Regions from separate parts of the Dyella sp. 333MFSha genome, predicted to be linked through region 2. Evidence: predicted binding sites of a transcription regulator. Region 2 holds the regulator's gene; the other holds the start of a gene.
The links. Region 2 encodes sigma-54, which starts transcription at its own class of promoters, with help from an activator protein. Its sites were predicted from a motif close to TGGCACGNGCNTTGC; they were not measured.
Positions count from the first base shown of each region.

Region 1: fliD (flagellar filament capping protein FliD) is a predicted target of sigma-54. The motif match lies at 3,113-3,127, and genes of this name have one in related genera.

Region 1 covers NZ_FNBR01000001.1:64,355-71,401, reverse strand. Annotated here, with positions in the region: gene BLT40_RS00335 (sigma-54 dependent transcriptional regulator) at 1-35, opposite strand, end outside; gene BLT40_RS00330 (PilZ domain-containing protein) at 327-902, opposite strand; gene BLT40_RS00325 (flagellar protein FliT) at 932-1,228, opposite strand; gene fliS (flagellar export chaperone FliS) at 1,225-1,641, opposite strand; gene fliD (flagellar filament capping protein FliD) at 1,662-3,026, opposite strand; gene BLT40_RS00310 (flagellin N-terminal helical domain-containing protein) at 3,161-4,639, opposite strand; gene BLT40_RS00305 (flagellin N-terminal helical domain-containing protein) at 4,963-6,300, opposite strand; gene flgL (flagellar hook-associated protein FlgL) at 6,529-7,047, opposite strand, start outside.
Region 2 covers NZ_FNBR01000003.1:71,066-78,112, forward strand. Annotated here, with positions in the region: gene lptB (LPS export ABC transporter ATP-binding protein) at 1-538, shown strand, start outside; gene BLT40_RS13675 (RNA polymerase factor sigma-54) at 661-2,148, shown strand; gene raiA (ribosome hibernation-promoting factor, HPF/YfiA family) at 2,271-2,624, shown strand; gene hprK (HPr(Ser) kinase/phosphatase) at 2,741-3,691, shown strand; gene rapZ (RNase adapter RapZ) at 3,712-4,593, shown strand; gene BLT40_RS13695 (PTS sugar transporter subunit IIA) at 4,632-5,024, shown strand; gene BLT40_RS13700 (HPr family phosphocarrier protein) at 5,017-5,286, shown strand; gene ptsP (phosphoenolpyruvate--protein phosphotransferase) at 5,319-7,047, shown strand, end outside.

The sequences.
Region 1 (7,047 bases), on a different contig from region 2:
TCGGATTCGACGACGAGAAAGTTGGAAGACTTCATCCTGAGATACCTCACGTTGCGTGTGATCGAAGGCCCGTGAGCGGGTTCGCGATGGAATCCCGTCGCCTTCGTTGCAAGGTATCAATCAAGGAGCGTGCCAACGCCGGAATTCTGGCGCCACAAGGCCGACATTCACGTAAGTACGGGGCTTGCGGAGGTGTGAGGAAAACCTTTTCGGCAAGTGATGACGGCGTGAGGGCGCCCCTTGGTGTCAGCCCTGACAACACGCGTCACGAATGTGACGCAGGACGCCACGCGACGTTCCTACGTCACGTGACGTAAAAGGTCACTTCACTCGCCCGAGCCGTCCTGAGGCCGTGCGTGGGCTCGTGCTTCGGCGACCTGGCGGCGGTGCTGGCGGAACACCAGTCGCTCGATACCGTCGCGGACGGACTCCGTCAGGCCCTCGAAGGCGATGAAGCCCTTGCCGTCCGTGGGACCGGCGAGGCGAACGCCCGGCAGCTCCAGCGGGAGGGCCCGGCACACGTCGAAATGCAGCTTCAGCATCACCGGGGTGCCCACGGCGGGCAGGCCGTCCCATGGCAAGGCGGCGCCGGCGGCGTTCACACGGACCGGAATGCGGGGTGGCAGGACGGACTGAGGCAGAAGGAGCCGGTTGACGATCTCCATCAGGACGTTGAGCTTGGCGTCCAGACGGGCCACTTCCTGGGTCAGGGGGCTGTCGTCCTCGCCAGTGTCGCTGCGCCGGTCCATGAGGGCGGACACGGCGACCAGGACGTTGGTGTTGCGGTCGTTGATCAAGGCCAGGGCGGCCGGATCGGGACGCTCGGTGATCTCACAGGTGGCGTGAAACCGGGAATCCCAGGCTACGCGATCGGAGAATGCCTTCCACGCTTCGTCAGTCATCCGTCCGTCCCCGCCAAAGGATGTGTCGATCAGAACGAATTATACGCGGCGACGGCGCGGCGAACCCGACGGGACGTGTCCCACTGCGCCGCGGTCTCGTCGCGAGCCGCCGAGACGAGGTCCTTGATCAGGCCATCCAGCAACATGATGGACTTCAGCGACTCGAGCGTTTCCGGGGCCGGACGCATGCTGCCCTGCCGCAGGACAGGCTCGCGCTGGGCTTCGAGTTCGGTGAGCTCATCCCAGCGACCTTCGCTGGCGGCCGCATGCATGGACTCGGTCAGGTCGAGCACGCGCGGGAGGTCGCACCAGAGGGTGTCGTTCATGCGCCTGCTCCGGCGACCTGACGGGCCTCGACCGGGATGGCCACCCAGCTGTCGCGGATCTGCCCGAGCAGGCGCGCGACTTCTTCGAGGGCTTCGGCGTCGTTATGCAGATTGGCGTGTACGAGACGGCGGCTCATATAGTCGTACAGGGCGTCCAGCTGGGAAACCAGCGGCGTGGCCACGTCGTGGTTGAGGCCCGACTGGAGACCGCCGACGATTTCGATCGTCTTCGAGATGGCCTCGCCCTTGCCCGCGACGTTGCCCGTGGCCATGCACGCCAGCGCCAGGCGAATGCGTTCCAGACCGCCATCCATGAGCATGGTGATGAGACCGTGCGAGTCGGCCTGCTCGAGGCCGCCACCGGTGCGGACCTGCTGGTAGGCGCCAGCGCCGCGGGAGTATCCAAGTGCCATGTCGGTTTCCTGTCCTGCGATCAGGACGATTTGGTCAGCGCGTCGAACTGCTGCGTGAGGTAGCTGCTGGTGCTGCTGAGTTTGGTCATCATGGTGTCGAGCGCCGTGTACTGCGTGGTCAGGCGCTTCGTGTAGTCGGTCATGGTCGAGTCCCAGGCGGTCTGCTGATCGGCCAGGTCCTTGAGCTTGGCATTCAGATTGGTGGTGCGCTGGGTCAGGATGCCGCTGGACGAGGTCCAGCCGGTGACCAGCTTGTCGAGTTTCGGCGCGATACCGTTGGTGCCGCTCAGCAGGTCCTTCACGCCACTCGGGTTCGAGCTCAGCGCGGAGGTCAGCTTCGTGGTGTCGAACTTCAGCGTGCCGTCGACCTGGAAAGACACACCCAGGTCGCTGAGCGAGCGCGGGCTGGCGGTGGCGCCGGTCAGTTGCGAACCCAGCAGCTGGGAGACCTGACTCTTGATCGAATTGACCGTGGCATCGCCGATCAGGGCGCCGACCTGCTGGTTGGTCGCGTCGTACTTGGTCAGCGTGCTGTAGGTCGAAACGAAGGAGTTATAGGCGGTGACCAGCGACTGCATCGCCGTGCTGACCGAGCTGGTGTCGTTGCTGATGGTGATGCTGCTCGAGCCGGTCTTGGCAAGCGACAGTGTCACGCCGTCGATCGCCGTCGAGGTCGTATTGGTGGGGCTGCTGGCCGCCGTGCCGTCGACCGTGAACAAGGCGTCCTGCGCCTTGATGGTCGGGGTATCCGTCGCGGGATCGAAATCCAGCTGCGCCAGGCCGCCGTCGCCGCCACTGGAGGTGACCGTGAACGCGTTGGCCGCACCGGTGGTCTGCGAGGTCAGCACCAGATGTGCGCCGTCGGTACCGGTGACGATGCTGGCGGTGACGCCGGGATTGGACTTGGAGTTGTTGATCGCGTCGCGCACGTCCTGCAGCGTGTTCGCCGGCGAGGCGATATCGACGCTCATGGACTTGTCACCCACCGCGATGCTCAGGGTGCCCGTGCCGACCTCGGTCGTCCTGGCGCTGGCGAACGCGCCCGACGTGGTCTTCTGCGAGGTAGCGAGCTGGGTAACGGCGATGTTGTAGACGTTGGCCTTGGCCGTGGAATCCGTCGTCGCCGAGAGGACGGTGGAGTCGCCGATCGAGGTCTTCAGCGTGGAGAACGCGGTGCCGTCGGTCAGGGACTTGATGGCGGCCTGCAAGCTCGTCAGGGACGAGGTGAAATTGCCGATCGCCGAAATCTGGGTGCTGGTGCTGGTCTGAGCCGTCGAGATCTGACTGTCCTTCGCCGCACGCTTGTTGTTCACAAGGTTCGTAACGATGGATGCGACGTCGATGGAGCTGGATCCGAGCGTAACGGTGCTGCTACTGGTGGCCATGAGACTCTCCGTGAAGACGCCTCACTGCCCGGGGCGCCAATTTGTCGACGGCTGGCCCCCAGTGGGAGCCAGCCGTGGACAACTAAGCAATTACCCTGCCAACCCGGGGATGCCCCGGGTTGGCGGTGTCACCATTACTGGAGGAGCTTGGTGACGATCTGCTGGCTCTGGTTGGCCTGGGCGAGGACCGAGACGCCGGCCTGCTGCAGGATCTGAGCCGAGGACATGTTCGCCGTTTCCTGAGCGAAGTCGGCGTCGGTGATGGCCGACTTCGACGAGGTCAGGTTCTGCGAGATGTTCTGCAGGTTCGAGATGGTCGACTCGAAGCGGTTCTGCACCGCGCCGAGGGTGGAGCGCAGATCGGAAACCGACTGCAGCGCGGCATCGATGCGGTTGATCGTCTTGTTCGCATCGTCGACCGTCTTGACGCTGGAATCGGCCAGGGTCGAGGTCGTGCTGACGGCCTGCGTCGTGATACCGAGCGTACCGGCCTGCGTACCGCTGACGGTGTAACCCGTGGCCGAGGAGATCGTCAGGCTCTTGCCATCCGAGCTCACGTAGGCGCTGATGCCCGAACCCGACTTCGAGTTGACGGCGTCGGCGAGGCCCTGAGCATCCTTGTACGTGCCGGCGAGCGAGAAGTTGGTACCGTCGGCGAGCTGGATGCTGGCGCCAGCCGCGCCCGCAGCGATGGTCAGGGACTTGGCATCGCCCGCCTTCACGGCGTCCGTACCGGCAACAGCCGTGCCGGTGCCGAAGATCGCGGCGCCAGCGCCCGTCGGGGCCGGAGCCGCACCCGCACCGGCGGTGCCGGCGGTGAAGACGACCTTGCCGCCCGCGGCGGTCACGGCGACCGACGTATCGCCGGCGCTCGTGAGCTGGGCCTGGATCGCCGCAGCCGTTGCGCTGCCATCGGTGTCACCCGACAGATCGGTGTTCAGCGTGATGTTGGTGTTGCCGACCTTGAAGGTCTTGGCGTTACCGGCACCCGAGTAGTCGGCACCGGTGAAAGCGTCGGACGTGAAGGTGCCCTTGGTAGCGGCGGCATCGGCGGCGACGGTGAAGTTGGACGAGACGTCGACCGTCTGCGAAGCCAGCTGACCGACCTGATTGGACTTCATGCCCTTGTCGAGGCCGACGGTGATCACTTCACCGACGTTGGCACCGACCTGGAAGCTGAGGTTCTGGGCGGAACCGTCCAGGACCTTCATGCCGTTGAAGTTGGTCTGCGTGGCGATACGCGTAACTTCCGACAGACGCTGCTGGACTTCGGCGTCGAGTGCCGCGCGGTCCGAAGACGAGTTGGAAGCGTTGGTCGACTGAACGGCCAGTTCGCGGATGCGCTGCAGGTTGTTCGTGACTTCGTCGAGGGCCGATTCGGTGGTCTGCGACAGCGAGATACCGTCATTGGCGTTCTGCACGGCGCGGTTCAGGCCGTTGATCTGCGTCGTGAAGCGGGTCGAGATCGCGAGGCCGGCGGCGTCGTCCTTCGCGCTGTTGATGCGGTTACCCGACGACAGGCGCTCGATCGCGGACGAGAGCTTCGTCTGCGAGGTGCTCAGGTTACGCTGAGCATTCAGCGACATGATGTTGGTGTTGATGGTCAGTGCCATGGGATTGATCCTTTTTAAGCGGAACCGAAATGCCGGAGGTTGTGCGGCGTAGTCCGGCGGGGTTCCGTGAAGGAAGCCTTCCGCCTCAGAGAGGTTTACGGCACGCCGGGAGGAAACTTGAGAACTTTTTCTACCTGTCAACAACTTTCTTGATCGAAACCGTGTAGGCGGTGACGCCCAGGCTCCGTCAGTCAATTTATCGGCAGGGTCGGCTCCGGGTTTAGGGTCAATTTCATAACGCCAGATACGTCGATTCGGCAGCGGAAGTACGCGCCCCGGCGAACTCGCGGGGGCGCCCCGCCCTGTGCCGTCTCGCCGTGGAACTACTCCAGCAATTTCAGGATGAGCTGTTGAGATGAATTGGCCTGTGCGAGCACCGAGACACCCGATTGCTGAAGGATCATGGCCATCGTCTTCTTTGCGGTCTCCTCCGCGATGTCCGAGTCCATGATGGTGCTGCGTGACTCCGTCATGTTCTGCCGGATGCTGTCGAGGTTCCGGATGGTGGACTCCAGGCGATTCTGCACGGCACCCAGCGTGGAACGGGTCGAGCTGACCGATTCCAGTGACGCGTCGACGCGCGCCACCAGGGCGTATGCCGCATCTCGCGTAAGCACCGAGCCATCGGCCAGGGATGTCGCGGTGTCCATGGCGTAATCACTGGAAAATCCGAGCTTGCCTGCCAGAGCCCCCGACACGCTGACGGCCGACCGCGAATCGAAGCGTAACGATCCGTTTTCACCGACAAAGGCGGAGAGACCGCTTCGTCCGTTGGCATTGATGGCATCGGCGACGCTTTGCGTGTCCCGGAACGATCCGATGATGTCGACGCGCTCGCCGCTGCCATTGGTAAATGAAAGATCGCCTTTAGCCAGGCTGAGGCGGTCGCCCCCTACCCTCACGATGTCGAGTTTGTCACCGTTGGCGGCAACCCTGAAGTCACGACCGAGCTTGCCTTCGAGAAAGCCACGCGCAGTGTCGACGGCGTCGCCTTTATAGAGCGACCAGTCGACCCTGACGCCATCGTAGTCCACCGTACCCAGGCTCTTCCCGTTGGCATTGCTCCAGTCCTTCGCAGGATCCTGCGTGAACGCGTAAGGCTTGGAGACGAACGCCGATGCGATATCCACCGAGCCACTCGCTACCTGACCGACCTGATCCGCACGCATACCCAGCCCAAGGCCCACCTGAATCACTTCGCCCACGTTGGCGCCGACCTGGAAGGTGAAGCGCGAGCCGCTTCCGTCCAGTACTTTCATGCCATTGAAATTGGTTTGTGTGGCGATGCGGGTGATTTCTTCGAGGCGTTCGACCACCTCGTTGTTGAGGGCGCGCCGGTCCACACCGGAGTTCGAGCCGTTGGCCGACTGCAACGCCAGTTCGCGGATGCGCTGCAGGTTGGCCGTTACCTCGTCGAGCGCCGCCTCACTGGTCTGCGACAGCGAGATGCCGTCGCTGGCGTTCCGACGGGCTTGTGCGAGACCGTTGATCTGCGTGGTGAAGCGTGTCGCGATAGCGAGACCGGCGGCGTCGTCCTTTGCGCTGTTGATGCGTTTGCCCGAGGTGATGCGCTGCATGGCCTCGGCCAGCCTGCTCTGGGTCATGCCGAGGTGTCGCTGCGCGTTGAGCGACGCCATGTTGGTACTGATAGTGAGAGCCATGAGAATGTCCTTCTCTCGTGGCGGGCACGCCGCTTACGCGACGGCGTCGCGTGCCCGCTAAAAGGGAATTCGCCGTAAGAGGTGATCGGCGATTTGCAGGCGGGCTAGTGACGGCGGTGGATGAGTTTGATGTAGGGCCCGGAGGAAGATGAGTCCGGATTTCGCGCACTAAAAAGGCGGCCTTGCGGCCGCCTTGAAATGTCGCAAATGCGAACGTCGAGGCGCGTTCTATTTCAGGTAATTGAACAGCGACAGATTCTGCATCTTCACGTAGGCCTGCTGTGCGGCATCGAGCGCCGTCTGCTGCTGGGTGTATTTACTGGCTGCACTCGCGTAGTCCAGCTCGGTCAGATCCGACAAGGTGCTGTCATAAGAAAGCTTGACGTCGGAACCGATGTCCGACTGCTGGTCGAGCGTGTTCATGCGTGCGCCGATCTTGGTACGCGTATTCAGCAGGCTGGTGGCCGCCTGGTCGAGATTCTGCAGCTGGGCGTTGACCTGATTGTTCATCGCCGCGCCGCCGCCGGGCGCTTCGAACGCACTGATGATGCCGGCGATGGTCGAGAACACGTCCTGCGACGACGACGGACCTACACTGAACGAATCGCCCGCCGCAGGGGTACCGGTGACATTGAGCTGCGCGCCCTTGAAGCTGATCGTGCCGCTGGTACCGGTATACGTGCCGGTCGACAGAGGCGTGCCCGTGGGATCGGCCGCGTCATGAATCTCGTAGGTGGTCGCCGAGGT
Region 2 (7,047 bases):
TCAGCAGGACATCACCGGCCTGCCCATGCACGCGCGCGCCAAGCTCGGCATCGGATATCTGCCGCAGGAAGCCTCGGTCTTCCGCCGCCTCAGCGTGTCGGACAACATCATGGCGGTGCTCGAACTGCGCGACGGCATGACGCAGAAGCAGCGCGACGACGAACTCGACAGCCTGCTCGACGAACTGAAGATCGCGCACATCGCCGATCAGAAGGGCATCAGCCTGTCCGGCGGCGAGCGTCGTCGCGTCGAAATCGCCCGGGCGCTGGCGGCACGCCCGCGCTACATGCTGCTCGATGAGCCGTTCGCCGGCGTCGATCCCATTTCCGTGGGCGAGATCCAGCGCATCGTGCGACACCTCAAGGAACGCGGCATCGGCGTGCTGATCACCGATCACAACGTCCGCGAAACGCTCGGCATCTGCGACCGCGCGTACATCCTCAACGACGGTGAGGTCCTCTCGCGCGGTACGCCTCAGCACATCCTCGCCGATGAGAAGGTGCGCGAGGTGTATCTGGGTCGTGAATTCCGCATCTAGAGCGCGTCACCGGCCATCTGCGCCGACGCGCAGATTCGGCCAGAGGTGCTAGCCGGCCGGACCGCTGGTTTGTGGAGGCCGCAAGGGGTTAGGATGGATTCGACACCTCACGCATCGAAGGCATGAAACCCGGACTTCAGTTTCGCCTGCATCAGCAGCTCACGCTGACCCCGCAGCTACAGCAGGCCATTCGTCTGCTCCAGCTGTCGCAGCTGGAGCTCGAAGCGGAACTCCGCCAGATCGCGGAGAGCAACCCGCTGCTCGAGTTTGCCGAAGATGCGGAATCCGACGCGGATGCCGACGGCGACGCCGCGGACGAGAACGGTTTCGACGCGGAGTTCCCGTCCCGCCAGGAGCTCCCGGCCAAGTCCTCGAAGGAGGACGAGTCCACCGCCACCCCGTCCGAAGAACTCGCCCCGGAGTGGGATGACGATCGCTTCCACGGCGAGGCGGGTGACTACGCTGGCGCCCCATCGCGTTCGAACGGTGGTGACGAAGACGGTTTCGAGCCGCAGAATGCCGCGCCGGAAAGCCTCCAGCAGCACCTGGAGTGGCAGCTCAATCTTTCCCAGTTCTCCCCACGCGACCACGCGATCGCCACCGCGATCATCCACGCGCTGGACGAGGACGGGTACCTGCGCGACGGGGTCGAGGCGGTGGAAGTCGCGCTGCCCGCCGAACTGCGGGCCAGTGCCGGGGAGATCGAAGCGGTACGCCAGCGCGTGCAGCGATTCGATCCCACCGGCATCGCCAGCCTCGATCTGCGCGACTGTCTGCTCTGCCAGCTCTCGCAGTTTTCGACCGAAACACCGTTCCGCGACCTGGCGATCCGTATCGTCCTTGAAGAGCTGGAGCTCCTCGCGCGAAACGACAGCGTCAAGATCGCCCGTCGGCTCAAGGCCGCCGAGAACGAGGTGGCCAGCGCCGCGGCGCTGATCCGCAGCCTCGATCCGCGCCCGGGCGCCGCGCTGGATGCCACGCCCGTCGAATACGTCGCGCCCGATGTGTACGCACGGCGGGAAGCGGGTCGCTGGACGGTCAGCCTCAACGCCGACGCGCAGCCCCGGCTGGGGCTCAACCAGCATTACTGCAACCTCATCGCCCGCGCGCGCGGCGACGACGCCACCTGGATGAAGGGCCAGCTGCAGGAAGCCCGCTGGTTGCTGAAGAGTCTGCAGTCGCGCGCCGAAACCCTGACCAAGGTCGCGGAAGTCATCGTCCGCCGCCAGAGCGCCTTCCTCGATTACGGCCCCGAGGCCATGCATCCGCTGGTGTTGCGTGAGGTCGCCGAAGAAGTCGGCATGCACGAATCGACGATTTCACGGGTCACCACCCGGAAATACATGCACACGCCGCGCGGCACCTTCGAACTCAAGCATTTCTTTTCCAGTGGCGTGGCGACGGAAGACGGCGGCAGCGCATCCGCCACCGCCATCCAGGCCATGTTGCGCAAGCTCATCACGGGCGAGGACGCACGCCGCCCCTTGTCCGACCAGGCCCTCGCCGAGGAGCTCCATCGACGCGGAATTCAGGTCGCACGCCGTACGGTCGCCAAGTACCGTGAAGCGATGCGAATTCCCAGCTCCAGCGAACGCGTTCGCGCAGGTTGAGAAACATCGGGGGGAACCCCGGCGGAGGTCCACGGTCTCATCAGTTCAGGCTTGAGGAGCGGCAACCCCGCCGTTCCGATCTCGTCGCCATAAGGCGACACCCTCAGCAAGAAGGAGGCGTCATGCAAATCCAGATCAGCGGCCAGCACGTCCATATCACCCCCGCTCTGCGCGAGCGCGTGGAACAGCAAATCGGCCGCTTCGAACGCCTTTTCGACAATATCAAAGCCCTCGACGTGGTCCTTTCCGTCGACAAGAACGAGCACAAGGCCGGAGGCACCCTGCACTGTGCCGGCACCCGGCTCCATGGCGAAGGCGTGGCCCGCCTGGAAGACGACAACAAGGGCGACACCCTTTATTCCGCCATCGACGCCATGATCGGCAAACTCGCCGACCAGCTTCGCAAGCACAAAGAGAAGCTGAAGGATCACCATAACGCCGAAGGCCGCGACGCGCGCGTTGCCAGCACCGACTGACGCGAGCGCCCGGCGGCCGCTCGCGCGCGCCGCCGGGCCTCCTCCCGCGTGTTGATGGCACAATAGCCCCAGCCGGCGCCCTCACGCCGGCTTCGCCATCTAAAGGGATCACACGCGTGGATCGGCTCACCGCCAGACAACTCTTCGACGGCGTCTACGAACGTATGGCGCTTCGCTGGGCCGCCGGCATGCGCGGCGAGGCCCGCGTGCTCGAGCCCAATGCCAAGCAGAGCCGCCGTCCTTCGCTGGTCGGCTACCTCAACGTGATCTACCCGAACAAGGTGCAGATCATCGGCACGGAGGAGCTCAACTACCTCGACGGCCTCGAATCGCGCCAGCGCTGGGAGGTCATCCACAAGATCGCCGCCTACCAGCCGGCCGCGCTGATCGTCACGAAAGATCAGTCGATCCCCTCCGACCTGCGTGAAGTCGCGGAAGAAACCGACACACCGCTGTGGCAGAGCACCAAGCGCGGCCACGAGCTGCTCACGTATCTGCAGTACCACCTGGCGCGGACGCTCGCACCCCGGGTCACGCTTCATGGCGTCTTCCTCGAGGTGTTTTCCATCGGCGTGCTGATCACCGGCGACCCGGGCTCCGGCAAAAGCGAGCTGGCGCTGGAACTCATCAGTCGCGGCCACCGCCTGGTCGCCGACGACGCGACCGAATTCACCCTCATCGCGCCAGACGTCATAGACGGCGCCTGCCCCGAGCTGCTGCAGGACCTCCTCGAGGTGCGCGGCCTGGGTGTGCTCAACATCCGCGAGATGTTCGGCCACACGGCGGTCAAGCCATCGAAATACCTGCGTCTGGTCGTGCACCTCAAGCCGTTGACCTCCGGTGAAGACATCGACGCGATGACCCGCCTTACCGGCGACGTCAGCCGGCGTAACGTGCTGGATGTGGACGTGCCCAAGATCACCATTCCCGTCGCTCCCGGCCGTAACCTCGCGGTGCTGGTGGAGGCGGCCGTGCGCAATCACGTGCTCAAGAGCAAGGGCATCGATCCCGCACAAACCTTCATCGACCGGCAGGCGCACCAGATGCGCCGCCTGCCGCCGTGGTGACCGACGTGACCGAGCAAACCATGAGCCCCATCGTCGAACCTGGCGCCATCCATCTGGTCGTCCTTACCGGTATGTCCGGCGGCGGCAAGACGGTCGCCCTGCGTGCGCTGGAAGACCTCGAGTTTTACTGCGTCGACAACATGCCCGCCGAGCTGATTCCCCAGCTCGTCGCCGCCGTCAGCCAGGGCGAGCACGGACCGCGCCGTCGCATCGCCGTGGGCGTCGACGTGCGCAACCGGCGCATCGACCTCTCGCGCATGCCTCACGTGCTTTCCGAGCTTTCCACGGCGGGCGTCCACGTCCATCTGATCTTCCTGGACAGCCGCGACGACGTCCTGATCAAGCGCTACTCCGAGACCCGCCGCCGTCACCCGCTGGCGGCGGAAAAACTCTCGCTGGCCGATTCCATCGCCGAAGAGCGCCGCTTGCTGCGGCCCCTGGTCTCGATCGCGGAAAAAGTCATCGACTCCAGCGACCTCAACGTCCATCAGCTGCGACGGCTGTTCGCCACGGGATACGCCGCCGCCTCGGACGGCACGACACTGCTCTTCGAGTCGTTCGCCTACCGCCGTGGTTTGCCCTCCGACGCCGATTTCGTCTTCGACGCCCGCTGCCTGCCCAACCCCCACTGGGACCCCCGCCTGCGCCCGTTCTCGGGCCGGGACCTCCCCGTACGCGAGTTCCTCGACGCGAATCCGCTCGTGGGCGAGTACTATGCGGACGTCGCCCGCTGGCTCGACACCTGGTTGCCGCGCTTCGAGGGCGAGGATCGTAGCTATGTCACGGTCTCGATCGGCTGCACGGGCGGACGTCACCGCTCGGTCTATCTGGTCGAGAAGCTGGCCCAGCATTTCCGCTCGGAACGCGGCAACGTACTTACCTTTCATCGCGAGCTAGAGTGAGCCATGACCCAGCCCATGCCAGTACGAGAAACCGGGCGATGAGCGTCGGCGTCCTCCTCATGACCCACGAAGCCGTCGGCAAGGCGCTGATTTCGGCGGCCCGCCACGTCATGCCCAAGCTGCCACTCGAAGTCGATGCCGTCGAGGTTCCACCCAGTTCGGATCCGGACGTCATGCGGACGCTGACCGCGAAGCATGCGCGCGACCTCGACCACGGTGACGGCGTGCTGGTGCTCGCCGACCTTTACGGCGCCACCCCGTGCAATATCGGCCTCTCGCTGGCCGAGCTGGGCGTCCACCTGCGTTGCGTATCCGGCCTCAACCTGCCGATGCTGCTTCGTGTCCTCAACTATTCGGAAAAATCGCTGACCGAACTGGCCGACATCGCGGCCGCTGGCGGTCGCGGAGGGATCTTCATCGACCATGCTTGAACGGGACATCGTGGTATCCAACCGGCTGGGCCTTCACGCTCGTGCTTCAGCCAAGCTCGTACAGCTGGTGGCGGGGTTCAAGTCGACGGTATGGCTGATCAGCAAGGGGCGTGAAGTCAACGCGCAGAGCATCATGGGCGTCATGATGCTGGCCGCGGGCATGGGCACCTCGCTCGTCGTGCGCGCCGAGGGTGAAGATGAAGAAGCCGCGCTCAACGCCGTGGTCGATCTGTTCGATCGCAAATTCGACGAGGGTGCCTGAACGATGATGCCGCCGCACAGGACGAGCCCCCCATGAGATACGTGCTGACCGGCACGCAAGCCGCCCGGGGCATGGCCCTCGGTCGCGCGCGTCTGGTCCAGCCGAGCATCTACGCCGTCGACACGCGGATGCTCGAGGACAACGAAATCGCTCCCGAGATCGAGCGCCTGCACAAGGCGATCGATACCGCCCGCACGGAGTTGCGTGAGCTGCGTGGCAAGCTGCACGGCGCGCTGGCCCGCGAAGTCGGCGATTTCATCGACGCGCACAGTCTGCTGCTCGATGACGAGGAACTACTGCGCGGCCTGGACGAACTCGTCGCCGTCGGTCACTACACCGCGAGTGCCGCGCTCAAGATGCAGCGCGATCGTCTCGCGGCGGTGTTCGACGCCATGAACGACCCCTACCTGAAGAGCCGCGGCGAGGACATCGACCAGGTGATCGGCCGGGTCATGTCCGCCCTGCTCCAACAGTCCAGCCGCGAAGAACGCAAACTGGCCGCCCGCGTGGGCGAGATCGTCGTCAGCGATACCGTCGCTCCGGCGGATATGGCCAGCATGGCGGGACAGGGCATGCTCGGCGTCATCGCCAGCGCCGGCAGCATCTACTCGCACAGCGCGATTCTCGCGCGCAGCTTCAACCTGCCCATGCTGGTGGGCACGAAGGACGCGCTGGCGACGATCAACGACGACGACCTCGTACTGATCGACGCCGAACACGGCGAAGTCATCGTTCATCCCACCGCCCAGGACCTCGCCCGTTACCGCCAGTGGCAGCGCCAGGCCGCCGCGGAGGGCCGTCGCCTCGCCGCGCTGGCCACAGCGCCGACGCTGACCCGCGACGGTGCTCACGTCCGCCTGTATGCCAACGCGGAGCTTGCCGGCGATATCACCCTCGCCCGCTCGCGCGGCGCCGACGGCGTCGGCCTGTACCGTTCGGAATTTTTGTTCCTGCGCCAGCGCGGCCTGCCTTCGGAAGAAGAGCAGTTCGTCGCCTATCGCGACGTCGTCCTCGGCATGGGTGGCCTCCCGGTCACCATCCGCACGCTCGACCTCGGTGCGGACAAGGCCGACTCCGCCGGACTCGCGATCCGCGGCGAAGACAACCCGGCACTCGGCGTACGCGGCGTCCGTCTGTCGCTGCGCTATCCCGACATCTTCAGCGTGCAGCTGCGCGCCATTCTGCGTGCCGCCTGTTACGGCCCCGTGCGCATCCTGGTACCGATGATCACCCACCTCGGTGAGATGACCGAGGTGCGACGGCTGATCAAGAAGGCACGCGAAGACCTCGCCCGCGCCGGTCAGGAATTGCCTGAGCGCCTCGACATCGGCGCCATGATCGAAGTACCCGCCGCCGCTATCGGCGTCACATCGATCCTCGAGAAGGCCGACTTCCTCGCGATCGGCACCAACGATCTGGCCCAGTACGTGCTGGCCGCCGATCGCAACAACGACGCGCTCGACGGCATCTACGATCCGCTCCAGCCAGCGTTCCTGCGCCTCATCGCGCATGTCATCGCCAGCGCCCGCCGCGCGAAAAAACCGGTAAGCCTGTGCGGCGAGATCGCGGGAGACACGCAGTTCACCGCGTTGTTGCTGGCGATGGGGCTGGAGGAGTTCAGCATGCACCCGGGACAGTTGCTGCAGGTTCGCGACCGGCTGACGCAGCTGGACTGCCGTGCGCTCCGGCGTGCGGCGCCGCGCCTGTTCCGTGCGCACACCCGCGACGATGTCGAAGCGCGGCTGCAGGAAGTCGAAGCGC